One region of the Spirosoma aerophilum genome, then DNA from elsewhere that is predicted to be linked to it. Evidence: riboswitches for the same ligand, from Rfam matches in the RefSeq annotation. Region 1 holds a riboswitch; the other holds the start of a gene.
What was found. Region 1 has a riboswitch for S-adenosylmethionine ahead of ACYVK4_RS27265 (O-acetylhomoserine aminocarboxypropyltransferase/cysteine synthase family protein). Riboswitches for the same ligand answer to the same signal wherever they lie in the genome.
Positions count from the first base shown of each region.

Region 2: linked by a shared signal. The riboswitch ahead of metH (methionine synthase) and the one ahead of ACYVK4_RS27265 (O-acetylhomoserine aminocarboxypropyltransferase/cysteine synthase family protein) in region 1 are both predicted to bind S-adenosylmethionine.

Region 1 is NZ_BAAGSJ010000031.1:30,325-45,887, reverse strand. Features, by position in the region: gene ACYVK4_RS27275 (GDSL-type esterase/lipase family protein) at 59-652, opposite strand; gene ACYVK4_RS27270 (homoserine O-acetyltransferase family protein) at 671-1,738, opposite strand; gene ACYVK4_RS27265 (O-acetylhomoserine aminocarboxypropyltransferase/cysteine synthase family protein) at 1,830-3,143, opposite strand; SAM riboswitch class I at 3,370-3,473, opposite strand; gene ACYVK4_RS27260 (DciA family protein) at 3,752-4,078, shown strand; gene ACYVK4_RS27255 (class I SAM-dependent methyltransferase) at 4,127-4,828, opposite strand; gene ACYVK4_RS27250 (glycosyltransferase family 87 protein) at 4,894-6,063, opposite strand; gene ACYVK4_RS27245 (polysaccharide deacetylase family protein) at 6,084-6,884, opposite strand; gene ACYVK4_RS27240 (glycosyltransferase family 2 protein) at 6,839-7,837, opposite strand; gene ACYVK4_RS27235 (Na+/H+ antiporter) at 8,025-9,626, opposite strand; gene ACYVK4_RS27230 (ion channel) at 9,737-10,729, shown strand; gene ACYVK4_RS27225 (S66 peptidase family protein) at 10,754-11,665, shown strand; gene ACYVK4_RS27220 (SDR family oxidoreductase) at 11,678-12,472, shown strand; gene ACYVK4_RS27215 (amidohydrolase) at 12,608-13,954, opposite strand; gene ACYVK4_RS27210 (SusC/RagA family TonB-linked outer membrane protein) at 14,118-15,563, shown strand, end outside.
Region 2 is NZ_BAAGSJ010000005.1:115,262-130,824, reverse strand. Features, by position in the region: gene ACYVK4_RS06925 (SGNH/GDSL hydrolase family protein) at 1-972, shown strand, start outside; gene ACYVK4_RS06920 (DUF5989 family protein) at 989-1,138, shown strand; gene ACYVK4_RS06915 (SxtJ family membrane protein) at 1,146-1,508, shown strand; SAM riboswitch class I at 1,582-1,689, shown strand; gene metH (methionine synthase) at 1,800-5,585, shown strand; gene ACYVK4_RS06905 (fasciclin domain-containing protein) at 5,673-6,224, opposite strand; gene ACYVK4_RS06900 (Gfo/Idh/MocA family protein) at 6,836-8,242, shown strand; gene ACYVK4_RS06895 (xylulokinase) at 8,362-9,852, opposite strand; gene ACYVK4_RS06890 (phospholipase A) at 10,066-10,947, shown strand; gene ACYVK4_RS06885 (family 78 glycoside hydrolase catalytic domain) at 11,180-13,579, shown strand; gene ACYVK4_RS06880 (alpha/beta fold hydrolase) at 13,620-14,573, opposite strand; gene ACYVK4_RS06875 (DUF1223 domain-containing protein) at 14,647-15,375, opposite strand; gene ACYVK4_RS06870 (molybdopterin-dependent oxidoreductase) at 15,444-15,563, opposite strand, start outside.

The DNA of each region.
Region 1 (15,563 bases):
CACCCGTGAAATTGCGACGATTCCGTCTAGTTACAATGCAACTATGATAAACAAATCATTAAAAAATTGAGGATTGCTGCTGTAATGCCTGTCGCCATGCCCGGTAGCCGGCCGGATTGAGATGCAGGCCGTCGCTTTCAAAAAACTCGCGACGAGGTTTGCCATCAGCCCCCAGCAAGGGCGTTGTCATATCGACATACCCGTAGCCAGGCCGCTTCGCCAGCTCCTCCCGAATCAATCGATTGGCGGTCTGTATTTGCGGGGCGATGTTCCAGCGGGCCGGGCTGACTTTAATGGATAAAAAGGTGAGCGGTACACCCGGTAACAGCTGACTCATTTTGTCGGCAAAGGCGCAAAAGAACAGATACACTTCTTCAGGATGCCGGCCATCCCCAAGGTCATTGTCTCCGGCATAAAACAAAATGGATTGTGGAGCAATGGGGACGATCAATCGCTCAAAAAACCAGGCACAGGCCGCCAGCGTGGAGCCGCCAAAGCCTAAATTAAGTGGGTTACTCTCCGGAAAGTCCTGCGCCAGTGTTGTCCACATACGCACCGACGAACTACCGTAAAACACGACTCTTTTTGTAACCGACGGTGTTGCGGCCAATTTATCTTCCAACGCCCGAATATCGGCTTCGTACCAAACCATAATTGACTAATTAACCGGCTACTTACTGGTTTTTAACGAGTTGGTTACCGATACCCCATCCGTCGAAACGGCACTCGCCATCCACTTCCGGATAATACCGGAAAGCGGTCGAAATTCAATTAAAAACCCATCGTGTCCGTATAAAGAATCAATTTCTTCATAGACCGCGTTTGGGATGTGCCGGGCCAGAAACTGCTGCTCCGAAGGCGGAAAGAGCAGATCGGAGCGAATACCCACCACCAGCGTCCGGGCTTTCACCTGAGCCAGTGCATTTAAAATACTGCCCCGGTTACGCCCCACATTATGCGAATCCATCACCTTCGAGAGCACCCAATAGGTAAAGGCATTGAACCGGTCGGCCAGTTTTTCGCCCTGATACCGTTGGTAACCAGCAGCTTTGTAGCCGTCCAGCTGCTCATTGTTATCGAGGGCCTGCGTGAACCCATAGGTATCGTAATTCCGGTAGGAGATCATGGCCATCGCTCTGGCGGCTTTCATCCCGGCCAGTCCGGCATCATCGCGCGGTTCGGCCCAGGTAGGATCGGCTTCAATGGCCATCCGCTGGGCTTCGTTAAACGCAATGCACCAGGGCGAAGCAATGGCACTTACCGCAATCAACACCAGATTTTCGATAAGGTTTGGCTGAAGGATGGCCCATTCAACGGCCTGTTCGCCCCCAACAGAGCCGCCAATGCAGGTATGAATCTTTTCGATACCCAATTCCTGCCGTAACAAATCAAGTGCGGCCACCATATCCCGAACGGTAACCATCGGAAAATCATGGTGAAACGGCTTTCCCGTGGCCGGGTTGATGGATAACGGGCCCGTAGAACCATAACAGGACCCGAGCACATTGGCACAGATCACAAAATTATGTTCAGGATCGTAATACTTACCGGCTCCTACCATACCACCCCACCAGTCGCCAGCATCGGCATTACCCGTCAGGGCATGGCATACCCAAACGACGTTCGACTGGTCGCTGTTGATCGTGCCGCGTGTGGTGTAAGCCAGCCGAAAACCCGGCAGGCTCTCCCCTGATTCGAGCGGGAACGAATATTTGTAATCGAAGTAATTAAGATTCAATCGAAAGAAGTTTGTGGTTTATGGCTCACGATTTTTGGTATGCCCTGAACAGCAAAGCCCATAAATCGTGAACCATAAACCTAACCCAAAACTAGGCTGCTACCGGCTCGGCGATCTGGGCGAAGGCCTGCTCGAAATCAGCTTTTATATCATCAATGTGCTCAATACCCGCCGACACGCGAAGTGTACCCAGTTCAACACCGGCACTGGCCTGCTCCTGCTCGCTCAGTTGCTGGTGGGTGGTCGCTGCGGGGTGAATGATCAACGTTTTCGAATCGCCGACGTTAGCCAGATGGCTCACCAGTTTAAGGCTGTTCACGAATCTATCGGCGGCTGTGGCATCGCCTTTCACTTTGAACGAGAAGACACCACCAAAACCCCGCTTGAGGTATTTTTTGGCCAGCTCGTGGTATGGGCTACTCGCCAGACCCGGATAATTGACAGCTTCGACCTGCTCATGCTGCTCAAGCCACTGCGCCAGCGCCAGCGCGTTTTGCACCGTCCGGTCAACCCGTAACGACAGCGTTTCCACCCCCTGCAACAACAGGAAGGAGTTGAACGGGCTGATCGCCGGACCGTAATCGCGCAGCCCTTCCACCCGCGCCCGAATGATAAACTGAATGTTGCCAAAGGGACCACCGACGCCAAATACATCACTGAACACCATGCCATGGTACCCTTCTGATGGCTCACTGAACTGTGGAAACTTACCGTTGCCCCAGTTATAATTACCGCTGTCGACAATGACCCCGCCAATACTCGTACCATGTCCGCCGATCCACTTCGTGGCTGATTCAACCACCACAGCGGCACCATGCTCGATGGGGCGGAACAAATAGCCGCCAGCACCGAACGTATTGTCGACAATAAGCGGCAGATCATGCTCTTTCGCCAACGCAGCGATGGCGTCGAAATCGGGGATATTGAAGCCGGGGTTACCGATCGTTTCAAGGTAGATCGCTTTTGTCTTCCCGTCGATCAGTTTGGCGAAGGCTTCGGGCTTGTCACCATCGGCAAAGCGGGCTTCGATACCCAGCCGCTTGAACGACACTTTGAACTGATTATACGTGCCGCCGTAGAGAAACGAGGTTGTCACAAAATTATCGCCCGCGCTCAGTATGTTGCTTAGGGCTATGAACTGAGCCGCCTGTCCCGACGCTACTGCCAGAGCCGCCACCCCGCCTTCGAGAGCTGCTATACGCTTCTCGAATACATCGGAGGTCGGGTTCATGATGCGGGTATATATGTTGCCGAACGCTTTTAGGGCGAACAGATCGGCGCCGTGAGCCGCATCATTGAAAACGAACGAGGTGGTCTGATAAATGGGCACTGCCCGGGCGTTGGTCGTCGGGTCAACATCCTGGCCAGCATGTAGTTGAAGGGTATCGAAATGTAGTTCTGACATGGTTTTAAGAATAGTTAGGAATTCGTGTTGGTGGTCGTTTGCTGTTTCTGGCAGAGCCGCCGGACTGTTGTTGCGTTTGCAGCAATGTCAATCGACGAACAATAAACGTCAAACTGGATTTAACGCACGACAAACCCTCCCGGCTTTCGTGGTGGTGGTGAAGGCTGCTTAGTAAACCCCGCTAGTTGGGGGCATACATGGCTGATGATAGAGCATGTGAGTTTCCGATTTATAGTCCCTAAATAACTTTAGGCAGGAGTTAGCACCTTGCCATGTGGTAGGTTGCCAGCGGTTCACAGAGCCTGATCTCTCCCCGCTTCTTTATAAATCAATGCGCGTCATACGACTTGAAACTGACGCGTTGCAATTGACTTGATGGCGCAAGTATAACAGCCAAACGGCGTGAATCCAAACACTAGCGATTTTTATCTATCCCGACACCCTGGTTGCGACGTGCTAGTTCTGTCACTACAAACGACTTAGAGGGTATGAACCACGCCAGCCGCATTTTTAAAGCAGCCTGAAGGCTAAACTTTTTTTAAACGGTTCGTCAATCAGGATTCATTAAGTCAATTCATTGTTTACTTTTGCAGTAAGACACCCTGCCAATGAACCAGACGTATCGTTACAACCGTGAAAACGCCACCCGGGTGGCCGGAGTCACGTCCTTAAAAGACGCCATTGGGCAGTTATTAAAAGCATACCAGCTTCAAACCCGTTTCAACGAAACCTACCTCGAAGCCTTCTGGGGTCGCATGATGGGACCAACCATTGCTTCCCGCACCAATCGTCTTTACGTTCGCGACCGGAAACTGTACATCGAAATTGCATCGGCTCCGCTCCGCAACGAACTAGTCAACGCCAAGCAGAAACTCATTCAGTTGGTCAATAAAGACATGGGGACGGATGTGATCGAAGATGTTGTCTTTATCTGACAAACGGGTTACTGACCGGAGCCGGTCAGCGTAATCAGCACAGCCTCCCTAGAAATTGATCAGCAGATTCCGGCGCTCGCGTTGCAGGGTGATTGGTTCGTCAATAAACCGGGCCTTTAGCCCTACCCGCTGGCACATGGCCATCCATTCCTGCTCGGGAATGACCAAAAATCCGTTTTCTTTCCGTACGGTATGATATGACGAAAAGCGGAGCCGAAGCAACAGCTTCATTGTCGCCAAAAACTTCCCTTGCTGGAGCGACTGTTTCACAATCCCGATCACATCATTAAGAAAGCTTTCGCCCACCATCAGGTCGCAAACCAAAGCCGTGGCCCCCGGAGCCGCCATCCGCTTGATCGTCTGCAAGAGTTGTTCTACCTCCTGTATGTTCCGGTAGTACTGCACCACACTCATCACAATAATCACATCGAATTGACGACCGGCGATCGAGCTGAAATTCAGGTAATTGTCAGGATCCAGATCATAAAAATGAACATTACCCGAAGCCGCGTGCCGGGTGCGGGCAATTTCATTGTATCGTTTGGAAATATCCAGCCCATGAATTTCGGCAACCCGATCATGCCAGGCGTCCTCCAGATTTCCCGGACCAGAGCCGATGTCCAGTACACGCTGTTTTTTTGATAAAGGGATGTACGTTTCGACACGAGCCAGGAAATAGTTGAAATTCGTCGACATAGACTCGTCGAATTCGTTTTCCTGCTGCCAGAAATCGAGCCAGGTAGAAGCCATTAAAGAGGGAATTAAGGGAAATGGAGATAAAACATGACTGGTCGATTTAGAGTAGAGGTTTCTTTTCAGGAAGGAAGATAAGTCGTTGCCCTGGCTTGTGATTCAGCAACGGGTTTTGAGGTATGCATGATGTAGAGCAGCCGGAACCAGATCAACACACAGGGTAAAGCCTTTAACGCGTAGGGTTTAACCAACAGCTCCCGCAGATAACGCGGAAAAATATCGCTGGGCGACAAAATCGTCAGCACCAGACAGCTAATCAGCAGCGCCTTGTCCAGCCACGTTTGTGGGCTGTAAAACCACCAGATAACCACGCCCGTGACGGCAATTATGTAGGTGGGCGATTCGGCAACCGGATTGAAAATTACCTGGAAAATCAGCGTGGAAGCCAGCAGCAACATCTGGAATCCCCGCTCTTTAAATTTCCGGATATGTATATAAACCGTACAGAACAGCACTACGCCTGCTCCAATGATGGCAGACGTGCTGATATCGGGAGAAATAACCAGATGAACCAGTTTGTGAATGGACGTATTTGCCCATTTGTCGTAGTCGGCTTTCAACAGCAGCTGACTGACCCAATTCTCATACTGCCACACCAGTTGAGCTGGCGAGGTGAACAACAGCGGCAGTACGCCCAGCAACACACCCCACAACACCATGTAGGCAAGAAAGCGGAGTTTTTGAGGATATAACAGGAACAAGGCGGCCGCCACCAGACTATATATTTTGATATTGAAGCCGACAATGATGAAAAAAGCGGCCCAGAAAGGCTGACGCTTTTCGAAGCTCAGGAAGGCAAACAAAGACAGGGCAGCAATAAGCGGATTCGTCTGGCTGTTAACAAGCGATGTAAACAACTCCTGCATGCTAAACCAGTAGGCAAATACTTTCTGCGAATGCGTGAGGGGCATGCGGTAAATGGCATATACCCACACCGCCGTAAACAGCAAATGCCATAAAAATAACCCTACGGAAAAAGGCAGCGCAAAAATTGGAGCGAACAGAGCGGCAAAGGTTGGCGCGTAGTGGTAATGGTCGGTATATTCGGCCGGGTAGAGCAAATACAGATTCTTCCCGGCAATGAGATGATCGAGCGAATAATAGAATATCCGGTAGTTATTAGAATCCTGATCGATAAGCGTCCGAATGCTCACAAACAGCGCCAGCAGCCCATAAATGCCTATGATAAAGCGAAAATCACTGAATATGGGTTTTCTAAAAAACGAAAGCATATAGGAAACTAATGGCGATACTACACCGGAACATTAACCTGGAGACCTTGCGCAAAATCTCCCATTGAGGTAAAATCCCCAAGTGGTTTCAGATAACGCAGTAGCTTTTCAACCCGGTCGAGTAGTTCGTCCTTCGAGTGGCGACGGACGTAAGCAGGAATTTTTTCATAACCCGACAAATCCGTAAACTCCCAGGGGTGAACATATAGATTCAGGAATCCGTCAGCTTTCAGCGTTTGTCGGCAAAGCTGCTTGTAATAGGCGAATGGAAAGTTTTTCAGGCTCAGCCAAAAAAGCGGCAAACGCAGGTTGGGCGTCACCGAAGCCGGAATTTGCCAGACACTGGATTCGCGAAACGGGTGCCGGGGTTCGCCCCAGTGGTTATATCGACCGGGTAACCAGGTTGGGTGCAACGATGAATTGTACTGATAACCAGCTGCCCGAACGTCATTAGGGTCGACATAGCCCATCCGCGCTCGCCGAAAACCGGTTACAGGCCGATTTAACAACGCTTCCAGGGCCAGCCTCGACGTCAAAAGATCGGCGGGCTCGAAGGTGGTATGAAAATAACCGTGCGACGCTATTTCGTGCTTCTGAGCCAGTTTCAGGATTAAATCGGACTCGTGCAGGGCGTAGTTAGCTGTCGTAAACAGCGTGGTGCGAACATCGACGGCGTCAAACCGCTCGGCCAGCAAGGTTAATCCACGGGTCGAAACGGCCACTTGTTCCCGTAACGGAATCGGATGGCCAAATTCAACGGCGGTATCAAACTCTTCTACGTCAACGGTGAATAAAATACTTCCTGAGTTGGGGCTTGCCATGTTGTTGTTACGCTCTCCTCGATCTCGCTCGTGTCGCCGATAATATATGGGGGGCGACCTTTTACCTCTACGAACGTTTTGCCCAAATATACGCCAATGATGCCGATCATAATGAACTGCACCCCACCAATGAGGGTCATGAGCAACACCAGGGTTGTCCAGCCCGATACGGTAGCGTCGGTAAAAAAGTGTTCATACAAAGCTTCCGCTCCGAAGAGGAAGGCCAGCACAAACATAATAAAGCCAAGCAGTACCGACATGTACAGCGGCCGGGTTGAGAAGGACGTAATGCCCATGGCCGCCAGTTTCAGCATTTTCTGAAACGAATACTTTGACCGACCGGCATAGCGGGCCGCTGGTTCGTACAGAATACGACACTGGCGGAATCCTACCCATGAGATAGCGCCCCGCAGGAAAAGGTCGTTTTCTTTAAACTGTTTAAGGGTGTTTACCACTTTACGGTCGAGCAGCCGGAAATCGGCGGCCCCATCCTCGATCTGTAAGTTGGAAACGTTACGAAGCAACCGGTAAAAGTATTTGGATGTAGTGCGTTTGAACAACGACAGATTAGGGTCAGGCTTACGAATTGTATAAACCACTTCGAAGCCTTCCCGCCATTTTTCAATCAAAGCAGGAATCAGTTCCGGCGGGTGCTGAAGGTCAGCATCCAGACAGATGACAGCCTCACCGCGTGCGTTATCATAGCCCGCGCGAAGGGCCATCTGATGACCGAAATTTCGGGAAAAGGAAATAAATCGAACAACGGAGTATGCCTGACTTAACTGCCGAAGTACATGGCGAGTCTGGTCGGTACTACCGTCGTCAACAATCAGAATTTCGTAAGAGTCATACTGGTCCATAACCGACATGAGCCGATGAACCAGTACAGATAAACTCTCTTCTTCGTTGAAAGCCGGTACGACTAAACTGATCATACCTGTAATAAATTTCATTTTGTCGATTGGTACTTAAGGATCGTTACGGACGATTTCCTCTAAATTTGCCACCAAATTAAGTATTATTACCTAATTTCATTGCAACCCTTAATTAAAATTTAATAAGGTTTTTTACCAATTCAGTTGCTTTAACCAATAAGTCAATACACGTCTGATTTTCATATATTAAAACATACACCTAATTTCATTCGACAGGATTTACCAGGGAAAGACGAGCGGCATCCAAATCTAATTCCTCCTCTATTTTCCGAAGCACCTCATCATCAAGTAGCGTGTCCTTACGCTGTTCGGTCAGTACCGTTCGCTCTACGGTCAACAACTCTAACTGTAGGCGGGTGGCTTGCTGGTAAAGTACGGCAGGCCGTTCGGAGAGGGAGCTGGCCCGCAGCATTCCATTGAGTTCGTTGATGCGTAACTCATACATATTCTTCACATAGTTCAGTACATCGTCGTGAACAGAGCCCGCCGAATGATTGGCTTCCAGATGGGTAATAGCCTGTAGTGCCATTTTCTGTCGAATTCGGCGTTCTTCCAGCTTTTCATCGATTACCTCCCGTACACCCAGTTCATCGATGAGAACCGGCAAGGTTAGTCCCTGCAACACCAGCGTACAGAAAATAACACCGAATGTGATGAACAGAATCAGATCGCGACCGGGAAACGGTTGCCCGTTCGGGAGCGTAAGGGGTAAGGCGAGTGCCCCCGCCAGCGAAACAACGCCCCGCATGCCTGCCCAGCTAACAACGGCTACCTGCTGCCAGGTGGGTCTGACTTCCTTTGTTCGAACGCGGGAACTTAGCCAGTGGGGCACATAAGCTCCGAAGAAGACCCAAACAATTCGACAAATGATGGCTACTGCACTGATTAACAGCGCGTACATAACAGACTGAGGAAGGGTATATCCATTTAGTTCGGAGACGATGGTTGGCAGTTGCAAACCGATCAGAATAAAGACCAACCCATTGAGCAGAAAGACCATAACTGACCAGACGGAGTTACTCTGCAACCGACTTTGATGGGAGAACACCTCGTGGCTCCGGGCCGAGATGTAGAGCCCAACCGTTACGACCACCAGCACTCCCGAGATGTGCAGTTCTTCGGCAATAAGATACGCCCCGTAGGGAGTCAGCAGGGTTATAACGGTGTTGGTCACCGTATCCCGGCTGATGGCCTTGTGAACCCGGAGCATGATCCAGCCAATGACCAGCCCTAGAGCACCACTCGCCAGCGCAATCCCAACAAACTGAAGGCTCGCCTGCCAAAGAACGAACTGACTGGTTAGAATAGCCACCAGGCCATACCGATAAATGATCAGGCTACTGGCGTCATTAACCAGACTTTCGCCTTCGAGTATGGTTGTAATGCGTCGGGGAATATTTAATCCTTTTGTGACAGAAGAAGCCGCCACGGCGTCGGGAGGGGCAATAATGGCTCCGAGCAGGTAGCCCTGTGCCAGCGAAAAACCCGGAATAAAAAGCACCGCTACCAGCGCAACGACAGAGGACGTAAACAAGACCAGCCCAACGGCCAGAAACGACACCGAACGGCTGTATAATTTTAACTCGACATTATCAATTTGCCAGGCGGATGAATAGAGCAATGGCGGTAGAAACACCAGAAATGTGACATCGGGCGATAACACCACGGGGGGCAAACCGGGTATCCAGCCAATAAACAGACCGGTAATGACCAACAGTATAGGATAAGATAGTCGTAATCGACGGGCAACAACTGCTAGCAGGGTTGTTACACCGAGTAAAGCTGTTATAATTTCAATAGGGTGCATAGCGCGAGTGAAATGGGGATAATTCAGGTAGAGCGATAAGAAGGAGGCAAAAATTGCGATAACTTTGTTTAACAGCCCCTACCCTTGCCAACACCTCTCTACCAAAGCCAATGGATACAACAAATCAACGCCTTTTTAACCAAACACCTAAAGACAGCAATTTAGTTGAGCAGGAAGTACGACGTGACGATGTTGGTTTTGGCACCAAGTTAACGGATTCTCTTTCCCGGCTCATCAATCAGGACGGCTCGTTCAATATTGTTCGTATTAATGGTACACTCTGGGATCGGCTGAATATTTATAACCGGCTCATTACCATAGGCTGGCTGCAATTTATAGGCTGGCTCATCCTCTTTTACGTGACGGCCAATACCTTCTTTGCCGGTATATATATGCTGGCCGATCCTGACATGCTGAAAGCCGCCAGTGACAAACCCTTATATGGCCCTTTCTGGAAGTGTTTTTTTTTCAGCTCCCAAACACTCACTACCGTAGGATACGGCCATATTTCTCCTGACAGCTTCCTGACCAGTTCCATTGCGGCTTTTGAGTCCATGATCGGCCTGTTGGCCTTTGCGCTGGCAACGGGCCTGCTCTACGGTCGATTTTCACGCTCAGTAGCGCATATCCGCTTTTCCAAACAATCGGTTCTGGCGCCTTACCTGAATATTAACGGCTGGATGTTCCGGATCATCAATACCAGATCCAATCAGCTGATCAATATTGAAATAACGGTATCCCTCTCCCGATTGGAAGTCGGCAAAGATGGGGCTCCCTATCGCCGGTATTACAACCTTGATCTGGAACGCCGGAAAGTCTCGTTCTTTCCAACCAACTGGACCATTGTTCATCCCATTACGGAAGATAGCCCCCTATACGGCTGCACACCCGAAGACCTTGAACAATCCGACACGGAATTTCTGATCTCACTCCATGCCCTGGACGACACCTTCGTTCAGAATGTACATACCCGATTTTCCTATCGTTTCAATGAGGTATTGTGGGGGTATAAATTTCGCCCTATGTTCGACGGGAGGCAGCAAACACCCGTACAATTAGATCTGGACAAATTGGATGAGGTTCAGGAAGCACCCTTGAACTAACCCCTGTAAACTTAATACCCTACCGTGATTTTACCCCCTTTTCTCTCGCCCGGCGATACCGTTGGTGTGGTGGCTCCGGCCAGTTGGTTTCCTTATGAAGAGCTGGCCGACGGACTGCGAATCTTACGCGAAGACTGGCAGCTAAACGTCATTGAAGGCGACAGCCTGCACGCCATCGACGGGCCATTTGCGGGATCAGACGACCTGCGCCGGGCCGATCTTCAGCGGCTTTTCGATGACCCTTCCGTACGGGCCATTTTTGCAGCCAGAGGAGGCTACGGCTGCTACCGCATTGCCGATGGCCTCGACCTGTCTGGTTTACAGGCGAATCCAAAATGGCTCGTTGGCTTCAGCGATGTAACGGTCTTACTTAGCTTGCTCTGCAATCATGGCGTTGTGAGTTTACACGGGCTCATGCCCCGGCAGTTTGGCGATCCTGACCGGGAAGAGTCGCTGGAATCCGTACGGCAATGGCTGTTTGGACAGGGGCCAGCCCAGTATAGCCCCCCCATTCACCCGCTCAACCGTCCTGGTCAGGCGACAGGGCCACTGGTAGGCGGAAACCTGACATTGCTTATCAATTCAATCGGCACCGCCACCGACCTGGACTTTGCCGGTAAGATTCTGTTTATCGAAGACATTGACGAAACACTTTTCTCCCTCGATCGGATGATGACACAGCTCCGGCGATCCGGTCGAATAGCTGAACTGGCGGGGCTGGTTGTGGGTCAGTTTACGGATATGCGCAGCAATGTGTCGCTACCTTTCGGTAAAGACGCCAATCAGATCATTGCCGATGCTGTGGCGGCCTACTCCTATCCGGTCCTGTTCGATTTTCCGGCCGGCCACGTTGCCTATAATCTGGCGCTACCTATCGGAAAAGCAGTGAAATTAGTAATCGACGCCGAACAGGCCACCCTTAATTTTCATATTTAACCCGTCAGGCCTGTGTCCTTCTCTACGGCTGTCATCTGGATTACCGGTGCCTCATCGGGCATTGGCGAAGCTATCGCCCTGGCCCTTTCACACTACAAAGGCGTCCGATTAGTCTTATCGGCCCGGCGCGAAGAAGAATTGCAACGCGTTGCGAAGCTAACGGGTTTACCGGCTACAGATGTGCTGATACTGCCTATGGACATGACCGATACCGAACGTCTACCCGATCTTGTTGGGGCCGTCTACCAGCGGTTCGGGCGGATCGACTATGTGTTCCAGAATGCCGGTATTACCCAGCGAAGCTCCGTTGCCGACACCGACTTTCTGGTGTATAAACGCCTGATGGACGTCAACTTCTTTGGCGTCGTAGCGCTTACTAAAGCTGTTTTACCAGGTATGTTGGCGCAGGGTTCCGGTCATTTTGTCGTTACGAGCAGCGTTGCCGGGAAACTCGCCACCAAACAGCGCTCCGGCTACTGCGCCAGTAAACACGCGCTGCATGGCTTTTTCGATTCGCTTCGCGCCGAGACAGCTACCGCCGGTTTGCGTGTGACACTGGTCTGCCCGGGCTACATCCGCACTCCTATTTCGTTTCATGCTCTGGGAGCCAACGGGGGGGTTCACGGCAAAATGGATGAAAATCAGGAAAAGGGCATGGCCCCTGATGTATTCGCCCGACGGCTTCTGCAAGCGGTAGCCCGCAACAAAGAAGAAATCTACATCGGCGGTAAAGAAATCTACGCTATCTACTTAAAACGGTTCTTCCCCGGCCTGCTGTCAGGGATCATTAAGTCATTAAGTCAGTAAGTCAGTAAGCGGCTGCGCCTAAGTCGGTAAGTGGCTTCGCCAAGTCAGCAAGTGGCTGACGCTGGAGTATCGCTTTCGCGCGCCAGCCACTTACCGACTTAGGCGAAGCCGCTTACTGACTTACCGACAAAAAAACTATTTCCCACTCGCCGTAAGCTCTTTCACGGCGACGCCTTTGCTGGCGAGTTCCATGTAATCGACGGTGAGGTGGCAGAGGGACTTCATCCCCAATACAAAGCAGCTTTCGTCGATCTGGAAATCGGGGGTATGGTGCGGAGCAGCATTCTCCAGTTTTTTACCTTTCGTCATACCACCCAGGAAGTAGAAAAAGCCCGGCACTTTCTGCTGGAAGAACGAGAAGTCTTCGGCACCGGTTTGGGCGGGGGTTAACTTCACATTGTTCTTACCCGCTAACGCTTCGAGTGTTGGGGCCATCTGGTCGGTTAGTTTGGGATCGTTGTACGTTACCGGATACATTATATTGATTTTCACATCGGCTTTGGCACCGGCGCTTTCGGCAATGTTGGTGGCAATCTCGTTGATGCGTCGGTGAACCAGCATCTGCGCTTCGGGGCTGAACGTCCGGATGGTACCAATCATGTTGGCTTCTTCCGGGATGATATTCTGCCGGATACCGCTGTGCAAGGCACCAACGGTCACGACGGCCGCGTTGTCGGTGAGAGTCAGGTTGCGGCTCACAATCGTTTGTAAGCCCATCACCACCTGTGCCGCCGTAACGATCGGGTCGACCCCCGACCACGGAGCCGCGCCGTGGGTCTGCTTTCCTTTAATTTTGATAGCGTATTCATCTACGGCCGCCATGGTAGCACCCGGACGGTATTTTATGGTGCCCACCTCGGTTTGCGAGTTGATGTGCAGACCAAAAATGGCGTCGACTTTCGGGTTTTCGAGCACCCCTTCTTTGATCATCAGGTAAGCGCCCCCTTCTTCACCAGCGGGTGCGCCTTCTTCGGCAGGCTGGAAGATAAACTTGACCGTTCCCCGTAAATCGTTTTTAACCGATGCCAGTACTTCGGCCGCACCCATCAACATGGCTACGTGGCTATCGTGCCCACAAGCGTGCATGACACCCGTTTGCTGGCCATTGTATTCCGTCCGGGCTTCTGATTTAAAGGGCAGCTCCACCCGTTCGGTAACGGGCAGCCCATCCATATCGGCACGAAGGGCAACAACAGGACCGGGTTTACCGCCTTTCAGTAAACCGACGACGCCGGTTTTACCAACGCCGGTTTTCACCTCCATACCCAGCGATTGAAGATGGGCGGCAATTTTAGCGGCTGTCTGAAACTCCCGGTTTCCAAGTTCGGGATGCTGGTGAAAGTCCCGACGCCAGGCCACTACCTTTTTCTCAAGGCTCTCGGCGGTCTTATCCATGCGGGCATTCACCGTCTGACCAAAGGCCGTTTGAACGGCAAGGCCGCCAAGGAGTAACACACGACTACAAAGTTGATAACGATTCATAGAATTGTACAATTTCGGTTTTTGGCAATTAGTTTATCAGGCAATTTACACGTTAATCAGTAGAATATATTGTTTTCTTAAATGAATGCATGTAGATTCGTTAGCTTAAATTCTATCAGTACAAAGTATTATCATTTTTCAATCTTTCATCAACTCAATAACAATGAAAAAAAATCTATTAGGACTGTGTCTCCTATTCGTATTATCCTATCTGCCAACGCTGGCGCAGGATCGTACGATCTCAGGACACGTAACGGCCAGTGAGGATGGCAGTGCCCTGCCCGGCGTTACAATCGCCATTAAAAACACACAGAATGGTACAACAACTGATTCGAAAGGGAATTACCGGCTGGCCGTAACGAACAATGCAACGCTGGTTTTTTCGGCCATTGGTTTTGCGACTCAGGAGATAGCTGTAGGCACCCGCTCGACGCTGAATATTGAATTGACAGCGTCCGTTGGTGCGCTGGACGAAGTGGTGGTGGTGGCATATGGCAGCCAGGACCGCCGAAGTATTACCGGTGCGCAAACGTCTATTAAAGGTGGCGAAGTCACCAAAGCGACTCTGCCCGCGGTAACGGAACAGCTTCAGGGTAAAGTGGCTGGCTTACAGGCATCCGCTATTTCGGGAGCACCCGGCTCCAACACGCCCATCCGGATTCGGGGTATTGGCTCCATTACGGCCGGTGCTGACCCGCTCTATGTAGTTGACGGCGTTATTATCAACGCGGGCGACCTTTCCCGAGTCAGTTCAGGAAATTTAACCAATGCTCTGGCGGGTTTGAACCCAAACGATATTGAGGATGTAACCGTCCTGAAAGATGCCTCTTCGGCGTCCATTTACGGTTCACGGGCTGCCAATGGCGTTATCCTGATCACCACCAAAAAAGGCCGTTCGGGACCAACCCGTTTCTCGGCCAACGCCGAAATAGGATACACCGACCTAAGCATTCCTTCGGTATCGAAACCGCTGAATAAAGCCGACTACCTGACACTGACGCAGGAGGGTCTGGTCAATTCGGGCGCTACGCCGGCGCAGATCACAAACACACTGGCCTTATTGGGTGCCGGTAACCCGGAAACGAACTGGCTGGACCTGGTTACGCGCCGGGGTCAGCAGCAAACGTACGACATCCGGGCATCGGGTGGCGACAATAAGACCACATTCAGCGTATCGGGAGGGTATTTCAAACAGCAGGCTACCACCATCGGCTCCCAGTTTGAGCGTTTTTCGGCCGCTGTGAGTCTATCGCACAACGCGAGTCAGAAACTATCATTCCGGCTGAACCTCAACCCCAGCGTAACCCAGCAAAATAACCCAAACAACGGGGGGGCTTTTGCCAATCCTATTCTGGCAGCTTACTTCCTGCGGCCCACGCAAAACGCCTATGATGCCAAGGGCATTCTGGACTATTCAACGACCACTTTCCCCGGCACATACAACCCTGTAGCTTTGGTTCAGTATAACAAGAACTCCTTCGGCAACCTGCGGGGCATTGGTTCGGGCCGGGTCGAATACCGTCCTATCAAAAATCTGGCGTTGAGCAGCCAGTACGGGATCGACTATAACAACATCGAGGAGAATTTCTATCGTAACCCGTTTTTCGGC
Region 2 (15,563 bases), on a different contig from region 1:
CGCGTCTATTATTATGGCGTCGTTAAAAATCCGAACCCGCCCAAACTGCTTGGTAACGTAGCGACCCTGTTTGTGCCGCTGATCGTGGTGATGGTGTTCCTGGAAATGGCCTTTATGTTCATTGCCCAAAGCCAGGAGGGTGGCCTTACGCTGGCCTCGCACATCTGGTTCGAGCGGCACTGGCCCCCCATGACGGGCGACTACCGCGATACACCCAAGACGGACACCCTTGGTAAGAAGAAGGTGTTTATTGTTGGCGATTCGTTTTCTGCGGGCCACGGCCTGAATACGGCAGAAGAACGGTATGGCAACATCCTGGGCGAAAAACTGGGCGAAAAACAATACGTGACCTATAATCTGGGCATATCCGGTTCCGACACCCGCGATGAGTATGCCCGTTTGCTGAAGTTTGGTAAAACGCCTGATATTTTAATTCTTCAGTATTTCCCGAATGACATTGAAAAGGTAGCGCACGATCATGGCCTGATACCGGAAGGCTTCAGACCGTATTCCGATCTGCCCCGTTTTGTTCAGTCGCTCTTTATGCGGTCCTATTTGCTGAACTACCTGTACTGGCAGTTTCCGCATGGTAACTTTGCCCCGTTCGATGTGTATGCCCGAACTGCGTACGGTACCCCTGCCATCATCAACGACCACCTCGGCGATCTGACCAAGTTTATTACCTATGCCAAAGAGCATAATGCGCGTTTCTACGTCGTCATGTTCCCTTTCTCGCATAACATCGAAAAGACGGCGCAGTATGTGAAGCCGGTCGTCAATCTTTTTCAAACCAACAATGTGCCGATTCTGGATGTCGGGAAGCTAATTGGCGACATTGCTCCGAATGATCGGGTAGTGGGGCGCAACGACGGCCACGCCAGCGCTATTGTCAACAAGCGGGTGGGCGAGGCATTGTTCAAACTGGTGCAGTCGAATCCCGGCACTGGTCAACTGGTATCTGTTAACAAGTAAGCAAACACAAAAAACTATGGAATTCTTACAGGATATTTTCAAGTTCATGAAACAGCGCAAAAAATGGTGGCTGGCTCCCATGATCATTTTATTGTTACTCATCGGCGTCCTGATTGTCATTGGCGGTGGCTCGGCAGTAGCTCCATTTATCTATACCCTGTTTTAATTAACGCATGGACGTTACGGAGAAAGTAAAAGCCCAGCTGGTCATCGTTACCGGCCTGGTCGTATTGTATTTTATTACGAAGTCGCCCTGGTTTCTGTACGGAGCTGCGGCTGTGGGTGTCTTGAGCCTGGCCATTCCGGCCGTTGGCGACCTCATCGTAAAGGCATGGTTCAAGCTGGCCGAGATATTGGGAAATATCAACGGTAAAGTCATTCTGTCCATCCTGTTCTTCGTGTTTTTGTTCCCGATTGCCCTGCTGTACCGCATGACGGCTAAAAACCCGCTGGCTCTGAAACGGGATGATGCCAAATCATTCTATACCGAGCGCAATCATCTGTATACGAAAGAGGATCTGGAAGACGCCTGGTAATCAGTAAATAGAAACACGTTGATTTTGGGTGTCTCCGTTGCTGGGACACCCTATTTTTGTTTAAATTTGCCATAGCTTATCCAGAAAGACGGAGGGAACGGACCCGATGATGTCTTGGCAACCGACCAGCCCAGGGGAATGGTGCCAATTTCCACCCGCTTTATGGCGGGAGAGATAAGTTAGCGATTCGCTATCTGTCTGTCTTTCTGGAATCCGGCCATTTTGCTTTATTGGATTTTTTTTAGTGCGCCCGTTGTTGGTTCCTGACAATGTCGCCTTGCTATACAGCCTTTGAAAACGATATACGAACTTCTTCACGAACGCATCCTTGTCCTCGATGGGGCAATGGGTACGATGATTCAACGGTATAACCTGACTGATGCCGATTACCGGGGCGAGCGATTCCGGGACTGGCCCCATGATCTGAAGGGAAACAACGATTTACTGTCTCTGACCAAGCCCGACATCATTCAGGCGATTCATAAACAGTACCTCGAAGCGGGTGCCGACATTATTGAGACCAATACCTTCAGCGGTACGTCCATTGCCATGGCCGATTACCGCATGGAGGATCTAGCCTATGAACTTAACTACGAGTCAGCTCGAATCGCCAAGGAAGTTGCCGTTGAAATAACAAACCAAAATCCCGGTAAACCTCGCTTTGTAGCCGGAGCAATGGGGCCAACGAACCGGACGGCTTCGCTCTCGCCCGATGTCAATAACCCGGCCTATCGGGCTGTTACGTTCGATGAACTGGTCAATGCTTATTATGAACAGGTGAGCGGACTGGTTGACGGCGGGTCTGATTTACTACTGGTTGAAACGATTTTCGATACGCTGAACGCCAAGGCAGCTATGTTCGCCATCGACAAATACTTCAACCTGAATCCACAAAAGACGGTTCTGCCCATTATGATCTCCGGCACCATTACGGACGCCAGCGGTCGGACGTTGTCGGGGCAAACGACGGAAGCCTTTCTGTATTCGGTATCGCACCTGCCCCTGTTGAGTGTAGGCCTGAACTGTGCCCTTGGTGCTCAGTTGATGCGTCCCTATATTCAAACTCTGGCCAAAGAAGCGCCCTTCTTTACGTCGGCTTATCCCAATGCGGGCTTGCCTAATGAATTTGGTGAGTACGACGAGACGCCGGACATGATGGCTCTTCAGATTGAAGATTTCGTTAAAAGCAGTTTTGTTAATATCGTAGGTGGCTGCTGCGGCTCCACACCCGATCACATTCGCGCCATTGCGGCTGTTGCCGCTAAATACCCGCCCCGGCAGTTACCCGAGCCAGAGCCTTATCAGAAACTGAGTGGTCTTGAACCATTAAAAATTACCGAGCAAACCAACTTTCTGAACGTCGGTGAACGGACCAACGTAACGGGTTCCAAGAAATTTGCCCGACTCATTAAAGAAGGTAACTTCGACGAGGCCCTTAGCATTGCCCGTGGACAGGTAGAAGGCGGTGCTCAGGTCATCGACGTCAACATGGACGAAGGAATGCTGGATTCGGTGGAGGCCATGAAAACCTTCCTGAACCTGATCGCTGCCGAACCCGACATTGCCCGCGTTCCCATCATGGTCGACTCCTCCAAGTGGGAGGTGATCGAAGCGGGCCTGAAATGTGTGCAGGGGAAAGCCATCGTTAACTCGATCTCGCTCAAAGAAGGGGAGGAGGCATTCATTGAACGGGCACAACTGGTAAAACGCTACGGTGCCGCAGCGGTCGTGATGGCGTTTGACGAAAGCGGTCAGGCCGATTCCTACGAACGACGTATCCAGATCTGCGAACGGGCCTACCGGATTCTTGTCGACAAGGTTCACTTCAATCCTCAGGATATCATCTTCGACCCGAACATCCTGACCGTTGCCACGGGTATTGAAGAACATAACAACTACGCCGTCGACTTTATCAACGCCACCCGCTGGATCAAGGAAAACCTGCCGCTGGCCAAAGTAAGCGGTGGCGTATCGAACATCTCGTTCAGCTTCCGGGGGAATGATGTAGTCCGGGAGGCCATGCACTCGGCCTTTTTGTACCACGCTATTCGGGCCGGTATGGATATGGGAATCGTGAATGCCGGTCAGCTGGAGGTCTACGACAGCATTCCAAAAGAGTTGCTGGAGCGTTGTGAAGACGTATTGCTCAACCGTCGCGACGATGCTACCGAACGCCTGGTCGATTTTGCCGAAACGGTGAAAGCGAAGGGGAAGGCCATTGTGCAGGACGAAAGCTGGCGGCTGGAACCCGTTCGCGAACGGCTCAAGCACGCGCTGATCAAAGGAATTACCGATTATATCGATCAGGATGTAGAGGAAATCCGGCTACAGGTAGAACGACCCCTACACGTCATTGAAGGCCCGCTGATGGATGGCATGAACGTGGTTGGCGATCTATTTGGCGCGGGTAAGATGTTCCTGCCGCAGGTCGTCAAATCAGCCCGCGTGATGAAAAAAGCGGTGGCTTATCTGACGCCCTTTATTGAAGCGGAGAAGTCGGGCACCGGCTCCTCGAATGCCGGTAAAATCCTGCTGGCCACCGTGAAAGGTGATGTGCACGACATTGGCAAGAACATCGTTGGCGTAGTGCTGGGCTGTAACAATTACGAGATCATCGACCTTGGTGTGATGGTGCCTACCCAGAAAATTCTGGACGCGGCCCGCGAGCATAATGTCGACATCATTGGCCTGAGCGGCCTGATCACGCCGTCGCTGGATGAGATGGTTGGTGTAGCGAAAGAAATGGAACGGCAGGGCTTTAAACTGCCATTGCTGATTGGTGGCGCAACAACGTCCCGAATCCACACGGCCGTTAAAATTGACCCCCATTATTCCGGTCCCGTCATTCACGTCCTGGATGCCAGCCGGAGTGTACCCGTGGCCGGGCGACTGGTGAGCGAAACAGATGGTACGAAGGATAAAATCTTCACGGATATTAAAGCGGAATACGTCAAACTCCGGGAAGATCACGCCAAGCGCCAAAAGGAAAAAGCCAGCCTGACGATCTCGAAAGCCCGCGAAAACCGCACGCAAATCGACTGGTCGGCCTTCCAGCCAACCAAACCTGCGTTCCTGGGTAATCGCTATTTCGAAGACTACGATATTGCGGAATTAGCCAGTTACATCGACTGGACGCCTTTCTTCCAGACGTGGCAGCTGCACGGTAAGTACCCCGCTATTTTCGATGATGCTATTGTGGGCAAAGAAGCCAAACAGCTGTTCGACGATGCCAACACGCTTTTGCAGGAAATCATCGACAAAAAATTGCTGAGGGCTAAAGCTGTTGTCGGGTTCTTTCCCGCCAACTCGGCTGACGACGATGTACTGCTGCACGATTTTGAAGAGCACGTTCGCGAAACGCCCTGCGAACGGCATGGCTCGCACCAGCATATTGAATACAGGATTAGCAAAGCGCAGTCGCAGGCGGCTGTAACACCGGCGGGTGAGTTGATTTACGACACCAAAACGGTGCTGCACTTCCTGCGTCAGCAAAACCAGAAAGCTCCCGGTTTGCCAAACCTCTGCCTGGCCGATTACGTTGCCCCGCTGGAAAGTGGCCGGGAAGATTATATCGGTGGTTTCGCCGTTACGGCGGGTATCGGTATTGAAGCCCTGCTGGAAAAATACGAGCGCGACCACGACGATTACAACAGCATTATGGTGAAAGCCATCGCCGACCGTCTGGCCGAAGCGTTTGCCGAGCGGATGCACGAGCGCGTTCGGAAAGAGTTCTGGCCCTATGCCGTCGATGAAAATCTGCCCAATGAGCAGTTGATCAAAGAAGCGTATCAGGGTATCCGTCCCGCACCGGGCTATCCAGCCTGCCCCGATCACACCGAAAAGGGCACCTTGTTCAATCTGCTGGATGCCGGTAAAATTGACATCGAACTCACCGAAAGTTACGCCATGTACCCGGCTTCGTCGGTGAGTGGCTTCTATTTTTCACATCCCGAATCGAGGTATTTTGCTGTTGGTAAGATCAACAAAGACCAGGTGCTGGACTACGCTCAACGGAAAGACATGCCGGTTGAGGAAGTCGAGAAATGGCTGAGCCCCGTGTTGAGTTATGATGCGTAGGGCATCCGCAAATTGACATTTATAACAACAGGAATGCCCGACCGTTTGGCCGGGCATTCCTGTTGTTGAGTAGATCAGAATGGCCTATCAGGGCATCAATACTGTGTCGATTACGTGAATCACGCCGTTCGACTGGTTGACATCGGCAATCGTAACAGTCGATGTACCGCCTTTGGCATCCATCAGTTCAATCTTTTTGCCTTTCAGCATCGCTGTCAGCGTGCCACCCTGTACGGTTGTCAACGTTGCTTTGCCGCCACCATTTTTAATGGCCATCATCAGATCAGCCGCACTCATTTTACCGGATACGACGTGGTAGGTCAGGATCTTGGTCAGCGTTTCTTTGCTTTCTGGCTTCACCAGCGTTTCGACGGTGCCTTTAGGCAGTTTGTCGAACGCTTTGTTGGTTGGGGCGAAGACCGTAAATGGGCCAGCACTCGACAGTGTCTCTACTAAACCAGCTGCTTTAACGGCGGCTACCAGCGTAGTGTGGTCTTTTGAGTTGACCGCATTTTCAACAATATTTTTTGATGGATACATTGGAGCGCCACCGACCATCACGGTTTTTTCCTGAGCGAATGAGAACTGGCTAATAGCCGACAAAGCAACAATGGAGAAGATTAATTTAAGCGTTTTCATGTCTTTATTTTTTTGACTGGTTGAAATGTGTATTGACTATTTATACTCTGTTTGTTGACAACATGAAGACTTACGCCGGTTCGGTATAGTTTGGATTTAAATTTTTTTAAAAAATTTATAACTGCCTGTATAGTAGATATTTATTATAATTTTTTGTTTGTGTGGGCTAATTTTTTTTGTGCCGTATTTACTATAAATGATTAACGGAAATGTTTTATCGAATGAGTAATTTTACATAAGCAGGGATAGCTGTGTATATCAGTATGTTTGTCTTAGTAGCCGCTGAAAAGCAAGTTCACCGGCTTAGCAAAAGCATAAAACTGCGCCTGATGGACCTCGATATTCGGACTGACAAAGAATAGTACCCTCATTTTTCAGGTGGTCGGGGCACAATCAATGGGCCGTTCTGGGGGCACGTCAGCCGAAAAATTCCCTTTGTTGGCTACGTAGTCAAATAGATTTAGCAGGCAGCTGTCTTTCTTATAAATATTCATGCTCATACAATCCCCACGGCATGAGTGATCCGTTTTAAACACCCGTTATGGCAGTCCGATGGGTCGGCAGCCCGATGGGTCGGCAGCCCGATGGGTCGGTTGGGAGCTTTTACTATTATGAAAAAAACGAACGCGGCCTCAAGAAGGCAATTTTTACAGCAAATTGGCGCAACCAGCCTGGTGGCAGCGTCTTCGCCTTTGTCGTCGCTGGCAGCACAGGCGAAAGCCGAAGAGCGCATTCTGCATTACGAAAAACCTGTTTCGTCTAACGATACCATCCGCCTGGGGGTTATTGGCTACGGTGTTCAGGGGCATTTTGACCTGAGTACCGCCCTGAAAGTGCCGGGTGTTGAGCTGGCCGGTATTTGCGATCTGTATACGGGCCGACTGGAAAATGCTAAAGAAACGTATGGTAATCAGCTGTACACCACCCGCAACTACAAAGAACTGCTGGACCGGAAAGACATCGACGCGGTAATTATTGCCACGCACGATGTGTGGCATTCCCGTATTACTCTCGATGCGTTGGCGAAAGGCAAGCACGTGTATTGCGAAAAGCCGATGGTCTATAAAATCAGCCAGGGCTATCCGGTCATAGCAGCCGCCAAAGCTGCCGGGAAGGTGTTGCAGGTAGGTAGCCAGCGGGTTAGCAGTCTCGGGTATGCCAAAGCCAAAGAATTGCTGGCGGCAGGTGAAATTGGTAAGCTCAACATGGTCAACGCCGTATATGATCGGCAAAGCTCGATTGGTGCCTGGGAGTATACCATTCCTAAAGATGCCGATGCCATGACTACCGACTGGGACCGGTTTATTGCCGTTACGGGTACCAAAATGCCCTATGATGGCAAGAAGTTTTTCTGGTGGCGCGCCTTCAAAGAAGTGGGTACGGGCGTAGCGGGTGACCTATTCATTCACCTGCTGAGTGGTACGCACTTTATCACCAACTCCAAAGGTCCTAAAAGTATTTACAGCACCGGGCAGTTCAGCTACTGGAAAGACGGCCGTAACCTGCCCGATGTGATGTCGGGCGTGATGCAATATCCCGACAGCCCGGAACACGCAGCGTTTCAGTTAACCTTACAGGTGAATTTTATTAGTGGTACGGGCGGGCAGGAGGTGATCCGGCTGGTTGGGTCGGAAGGGGTTATTGACGTAATTGGCAACAATATCAACGTCAGGCACAGCCTGATGCCCGAAGCGCCCGGCTTTGGTGGCTATGATTCGGTGTTCACGTTTGCCAAAAATATGCAGGATGAGATGAAAACGGAGTATGATGCTAAATGGTCGGCAGATCAGCGGAAAAGGCCCAAAAAAGACGATATCGTCTTTAAAGCTCCGGATGGCTACAGCGATCATTTAGACCATTTTACTAACTTCTTCGACGCAATCCGTATGGGGAAACCCGTGGTGGAAGATGCTACGTTCGGGTTCCGGGCTGCTGCTCCGGCGTTAGCCTGTAACACGAGTTTCCTAACCAAAAAGATCATTAACTGGGATCCTGTTGCCATGAAGCTGGTGGTATAGGGAGTCAGGATTCCTGCCTGCTTACTAAAACTGGTTGCAGAACGGCGGTGTATGAGACATATCTACAATATGTGTCCCATATACCACCGTTCTGCAACCAGTTTTGTTAAGGGAAACCGTTACGATTTGGTGCTGTCGTTCAATACGCTCAGCCATCGTCCGTAGGCGTCACGATAACCTTCCTGCGCCCGCATATCGGGTTCAATGGTTTTGGTGACCTGCAGCCCGGTGAAGGCTTCCTGGGCATTTTTATAGTGGCCCAGTCCCAGCCCCGCACCACGCGCGGCACCCTGAGCACCGTCGGTATTGTAAAGTTCGATGGTGGCACCGGTAAGGTTGGCAAGGGTATCGCGGAAGAGGGGGCTCAGGAACATGTTGGCCTCGCCCGCCCGAATCGTTTGTAACCCAACGCCTACGCTTTCCATGATCTGAATGCCGTAGTACAGCGCAAAGACAATGCCTTCCTGTGCCGCCCGGATCATATGCGGAAGTCCATGCCGATTTAGCTGAAGCCCATGAAAGGACGCACCTAAATCCGCATTCTCCAGCATCCGCTCGGCACCATTGCCAAAAGGTAAACACATGAGGCCATCGGCACCAACCGGCGCTTCATGCGCCAGCGTGTTCATGTCGGGGTAACTAACCGACCGTTGCAGCATCTGATTCCGCAGCCAGCTGTTCAAAATACCGGTGCCATTGACGCACAACAGAACCCCATAGCGGGGTGCCTGTGCTGTGTGGCTAACGTGCAAAAAGGTGTTCACCCGCGATTGTGGATCGTAGCTGGCCTGATCGCTCACGCCGTATACCACGCCCGATGTTCCTGCGGTAGCGGCAATCTGGCCGGGTTCCAGCACATTAAGGGAGAAGGCGTTGTTTGGTTGGTCGCCAGCGCGGTAGGTGACGGGCGTTCCGGCGGCAAGACCCAGTTCGGCAGCGGCCGATGCCCTTAGTTCACCCTGCGGGGCAAACGTTGGCTTGATGGCAGGAATGAGCGAGGCATCGAAGCCAAAATAATCGAGCAGGAACTGGGCAGGCTGATCGGCCTGGAAATCCCAGAACGCTCCCTCCGACAAACCCGAAGCCGTCGTTACTATCTCGCCGGTCATGCGGGCGGCCAGGTAATCGCCGGGGAGCATGAACTTGTCGACCTGTGCGTATACGTCCGGTTCGTTGGCTTTCACCCACGCCAGTTTGGCCGCCGTGAAATTGCCGGGAGAGTTGAGCAGGTGGTGCAGTGTACGGTCGTGGCCGAGTGCGTCGAACGCTTTGTTGCCGTAAGGAACAGCCCGGCTGTCGCACCAGATAATGGACGGGCGCAGGACGTTAAAGTCCTTATCGACAACGACCAGGCCGTGCATCTGATACGAAATACCAATCGCTTTCACATCGCCGGGTTGCACATTGGCTTTCTGCATGACCGCCTTGCTGGCCAGACAGGCGTTTTTCCACCAGTTCTCCGGTTGTTGTTCGGCAAAACCGGCCTGGGGAGATTCAATGACCATTTCCGTTTCCGGAAAAAAAGCCGATGCAACAGCTTTGCCGCTGTTGGCATCCACTAAACACGCTTTGACCGACGAACTGCCAAGGTCGAATCCAAGAAAATACATGTGGTTACCAGAGTTAGGGTATCTGGTACGAAAGTACAACGGGAAGGCGATAAATAAGTAATGAGCCTTAGTACAACAATTGTTGCCCCGTTCCTAAACACCATCTCATACCTGCCAGTTAGTAGTAAAATATATTTTTAATGTGTTCTCATTATCATTCACTTACTCCGGCGTATGAAGCATAAACCTATACTTTCTCTTGTTGCAGTCCTTATGTCTTTCTGTTTGACAAGGCTGGACGCCTGGGCGCAGACTGATGCCGACCCGATTTTTACCAAAAAACAAGTCTTCCGTTCGCTCTCCGACCGCTGGGAACTTGACTCCACTACGCAGAAAGGTACCTTTCTGGTGACGGCCTACAAGCCACTTTACGTCACGGCCGGACGTTGGTCAAGTGACCCGAATGAGCAGCCGGTCAGCGAGAACCCCGCATATAATTATCCGTTTTATATACCGTTGGGTAAGTACGAAGCCCGTTTTCAGATTAGCCTGAAAGTCAAGATGATTCAGGGTATATTCGGTAAGCATGGCGATTTATGGGTGGGCTATACCCAGAAGTCGCATTGGCAGATTTACAACACAACCTTTTCGAGACCCTTCCGGGAAACCAACTACGAACCTGAGGTAATCCTGAACTTCGCCACGAATTTCTCGTTGCTGGGCTTCAAAACCCGAATGCTGGGAATCTCCTTCAACCACCAGTCCAACGGGCGGGCCGTGCCGCTTTCCCGAAGCTGGAACCGTGTTGTTGCGCAGGCTGGTTTTGAGCGGGGTAAGTGGGTGGTTTTGCTTCGGCCCTGGTATCGGCTTCCGGATGCTGAAGATGAAAACCCGGCCGTGGCCGACTACATTGGCCGGGCCGATGCCACCGTCATTTATCGAACGGGTCGCCATCTCTTATCCGCCGTGGGCAGTCATTCGCTGCGGGGCGGTGCTAAGAGTCGGGGGCAGGTTCAGTTCGACTGGACATTTCCCGTCACGGGCAACCTGCGGGGCGACCTCCAGATTCTACACGGCTACGGCGAAACGCTCATCGACTACAACCACAAACAAACGACCATCGGGTTGGCCGTGTCATTGGTTGACTGGTTGTGAGGAGGGGGGCACACGGATAGTACGGATCATACGGATTTACACAGATTTCTTCGTTTAAATTCGTATGATCCGTACTATCCGTTTTATGTTTCTATAAAAAACTACTATGTGTTTTTTCATAAGGTAGTAAGGGAGACAATTAGCTTTTGGCTTCCAGAAATTTCGCTATTCAGGAAGTAGAAGCCAGTCAGAAAATTTAACTTGCGGTGCTATTCTCAAGCCTTTCTGCTGTATGATCCGCTTTCGATTTCTGCTGCTGTTTTTCGTTATATCAGTAACTTCTTTTGCCCAAACAACATTACCCGACTGGACCAACCAGTACTGGCCCGCCCGCTGGATTCTGCACCCCACCGCACCGGCCCGGCAATACGGCATCTATCACGTTCGAAAAGCCATCGAGCTGGCGCAGAAACCCGCCCGGTTTGTGGTGCATGTCTCGGCCGATAACCGCTACCGGTTGTTTGTGAATGGGAAAGCCGTGGCAATGGGGCCCGCCCGCAGCGATACCCAAAACTGGAATTATGAAACCCTCGATCTGGCTCCGTATTTGCAGGCCGGTCGTAATGTGCTGGCCGCGCAGGTCTGGTACATGGGCGAGGGCGCTCCCTTTGCGCAGATGAGCTACCAGCTTGGCTTCCTGATGCAGGGCGATGGTGAGCTCGAAAAAATAGCCAATACCGATGCCAGTTGGAAGATCTACCAGAACCCGGCCTATTCGCCCATAAAAAACGACATTCCCAAGCTCAGGACGTACATCGTTGCCGGTGATGGCGACCGGGTCGACGCGGCCAAATACCCCTGGGGCTGGGAGCAACCCAACTTTGATGATAAAGCCTGGGTGGCGGCTAAACCACTTAACTTTGGCACCAAACCCCGTGGCTTTGGCACAGATGGTAACTGGCAACTGGTGCCGCGTACCATTCCCATGATGGAAGAGGGCGTGGTCCGACTGACGGCGGTTCGGCGCACGGACAAGGGGAAAATGGACAATGCTTTTCTCCAGGGTAAAGCGCCAACGACCGTTTCGGCCAACACCAAAGCCGTGTTTCTGCTCGATCAGGGCTATTTGACCAATGCTTATCCTGAACTGACCGTGAGTCAGGGCAAAGGAGCCACCATCACGCTGGCCTATGCCGAAGCATTGGTCAATGCCAAAAACCAGAAAGGCAATCGAAACGAGGTGGAAGGCCGGACCTTGCTCGGGTTTGAAGATCAGTTTGTGGCCGATGGCACGAGCAAACGGACCTTTCGTCCGCTCTGGTTCCGTACCTACCGATACCTGCAACTGACGGTCGAAACCAAAGACGAACCGCTGGTACTGGAGGATCTACTGGGGCAGTTTACAGCTTACCCGTTTCAGGAAAAAGCCCAGTTTGCCGCCAGCGATACCACGCTGAAAGCCATCTGGAACGTTGGCTGGCGAACGGCTCGGCTCTGCGCCGGGGAAACCTATTACGATTGTCCCTATTATGAGCAGTTACAATATACCGGCGATACCCGCATCCAGTCCATGATTTCGCTCTACGTGACGGGCGATGACCGCCTGATGCGTAAAGCCATCATGGATTATGAGCATAGCCGCTTCAACGATGGACTCACACAAAGCCGGTATCCCTCCGCCGATTTTCAGGTAATTCCCACATTTTCGCTGTTTTGGGTGTGTATGATTCATGACTACTGGATGCATCGGCAGGACGATGACTTCATTAAATCCATGCTGCCCGGCATGCTGAGTGTGTTGAACTGGCACGAGCAGCGTATTGCTAAAACGGGTCTGAATGGTCCGCTGGAATGGTGGAATTTCGTGGATTGGTCGGCCTGGAAAAATGCGAAAGACGAGACCAGTGGCGGTGTACCGGCCGGAGCGCGGAAAGGCGGGTCGAGCATCCTGTCGCTGCAACAGGCGTATACCTATTTCCGGGCGGGCGATTTGCTGGCGCACTACGGGCAAAATGAACGGGCTGAACATTACCGCGAACTGGGCCGGAAGCTGAATAAAGCGGTCTATGCTCAATGCTGGGATGCCGGCCGCGGGCTCTTTGCCGACCAGCCTGTCCGGCAGGCAGGCACACCCGATAAAACGTCATTCAGTCAGCACGCCAACATCCTGGCTGTTTTGACGGATGCCGTACCGGCTGCCCAACAGGCGGCACTGGTGCAGAAAACCATGTCGGATACATCGCTTACTCAGGCGACTTTCTATTTCAAATATTATCTGTTTGAAGCGCTAAAGAAAACGGGGCTGGGCGATCAGTTCATTACTCAGCTGAAGCCCTGGCGCGACATGCTGGCAATGGGCCTGACCACCTTTGCGGAAAATCCGGAACCGACCCGCTCCGACTGTCATGCCTGGAGTGCCTCACCGCTCTATGAGTTTTTGTCCACCACCTGCGGCATCCGAACCGCCGAACCGGGCTTTAAGTCGGTGCGTATTGAGCCCTTTATGGGCGATCTGACAAGCGTTGACGGGAAAATGCCGCACCCGCTGGGGGAGATTGCCGTACAGTTTCAGAAAACGGCAACCGGCGGATTAACGGGTAACGTAACACTACCCGCGAACCTGACAGGCACATTACGCTGGAAAGGCAAATCGCTGCCGTTGAAGTCCGGGAAGCAAACGGTTAGTTTGTGATTTGTGTACAACGGACGGGGCCGCCCGTTGTACACAATACTTACTTCAAAAATCCCAGAACGGCCTTCGTATAGGCATCCAGCGTTTGTACGTGAGGAATGTGCCCTACGCCCGGCAGTTCGACCAAACGACTGCCCGAAATCTGCTGCTGAGTTCGTTTGCCCAAAGCGGGATATTGTCCGTATTGATTGACGACGCCCTTTGGAACACGCGCTTTCCCGACGATGGTGCGGTCTTCCTGACCAATGATAAGCAGGGTAGGGACTTTGATGTTTTTAAATTCGTAGCAGACGGGCTGTTCATAGATCATCTGGTAGGTCAGCGCATTGACCCAGGCAATTTGAGGGAATCGGGGGTCTTTCAACGCAGCTGCCTGCGCCTGTACCCAGGCTTCGTACTCGGGTTTCCACTGAGGGTAATAGCCCTGCTGGTATTTTTTGTAAGACTCGTAGGTGGCCGATCGCTCCGATTTGTACAAACTGTCGAGAGGAGTGTAAGGAACGAAAGTCCGGTAGTCTTCGAGACCGATGGGGTTTTCCAGCACCAGCTGGCTGACCAGTTCCGGATAAAGCAGCGTGAAGCGAGTGGCCAGCATGCCGCCCATCGAATGCGCAATGACCGTTACGTTACGGATGTTCAGCGAGTCGAGAAGGCGTTTGTTATTAGCCGCCAGGGCATGAAAGCTGTAGTGTAAATCGGGGTAGTCAGACTTACCCCAGCCCACCTGATCGGGAACGATGACCCGATACCCGGCTTTGCTCAGGAAGGCGATAACATCGCGCCAGTAAGCCCCATTGAAGTTTTTGCCGTGGAACAGAATAACACTTTTGCCCTTCGACGGGCCGGTCGGAGCCACGTCCATATACGCCATCTGAACGGTTTTCTGCTCTGGACGAAGAGTGATGTGGTGAACGGGATAGGGATAGCGAACATCCTGGGCAAAGGTTTGAAAAGCGCTGAGCCAGACGAACAGCAGTAAGAGGTAAATTTTCATAACAACGGATTGAATAAGTACGCCGGAGGCTTGTAAAATGGAACTCCAACGCACTACGTAAACCGCAGCATTCTTACAACTGTTTGGCGCCAACGATCTGACCGGTATCGGTTCGCTGAACATAGACCAGCACGGCCGTTTGATCGCTGGCCAGGCCGGTGGGCAGGGGAAGTGTCACGCTGCCCGATGTTTCTGCCTTGTCGATGGTTTTAAATTGCCGCACTACATTGGTGTTCACCAGCGTTCGGCCGCCATTCTCGCCGTTTTTCACCTCGGTGCGGGCCTCTTTCTGGACCAGCGCCACATTGACGCGGTAAGGTCCGGCGGCTGAGAGCGCGTAATGGACCGTTACTTGTTTAGCATCGCGGGCAACGCTGCCATCAACGCCAATGAAAGCGGATGCGGGTTGCTTTTGAATCGTTTGAATGGCCTGTTCAATCTTACCTTTCTGCCCGCCAATCACATCCTGCTGGCCATTAATGACTAGTTGGGGCGTATAGGTCTGGCTGTTTAAAGCCCGGTCGTACTGCCGCTGGCGATCGGTGAAGAGTTTGTTGCTGAACGGGTCCTGCCAACCCAGCCGGTTCCAGTAATCGACGTGAAACGAGAGGCCGTACACCTGCTGGCCTGTTTTAGCCGCCTGTTGGGTGATATCCTGCAACGCCCGGTCGGCGGGTGGGCAGCTAGAGCAGCCCTGCGAGGTGAAGAGTTCCAGCACCACAACGGGTTGCGAGGCTGGTTTTACGGGGCTTTTGAATAGCCCGGTGCCGACTAAAGTCAGGAAAAGAAGTAGGTAGTTCATACCGGTTTTGGTCGATGATTCGTGAATCAAACCTATAAGGTCTTGGAGACCTTGTAGGTTTTTGTTGCTCACAACCCTACATAATAATCATACCCCCGCTCCGTCCAGAAATCACGGGGGCGGGTGTCGGAGAAGAAGATCCGGCCAATACGTTTCAGATTTTTAACACCGTATTTGACGGGAATGAT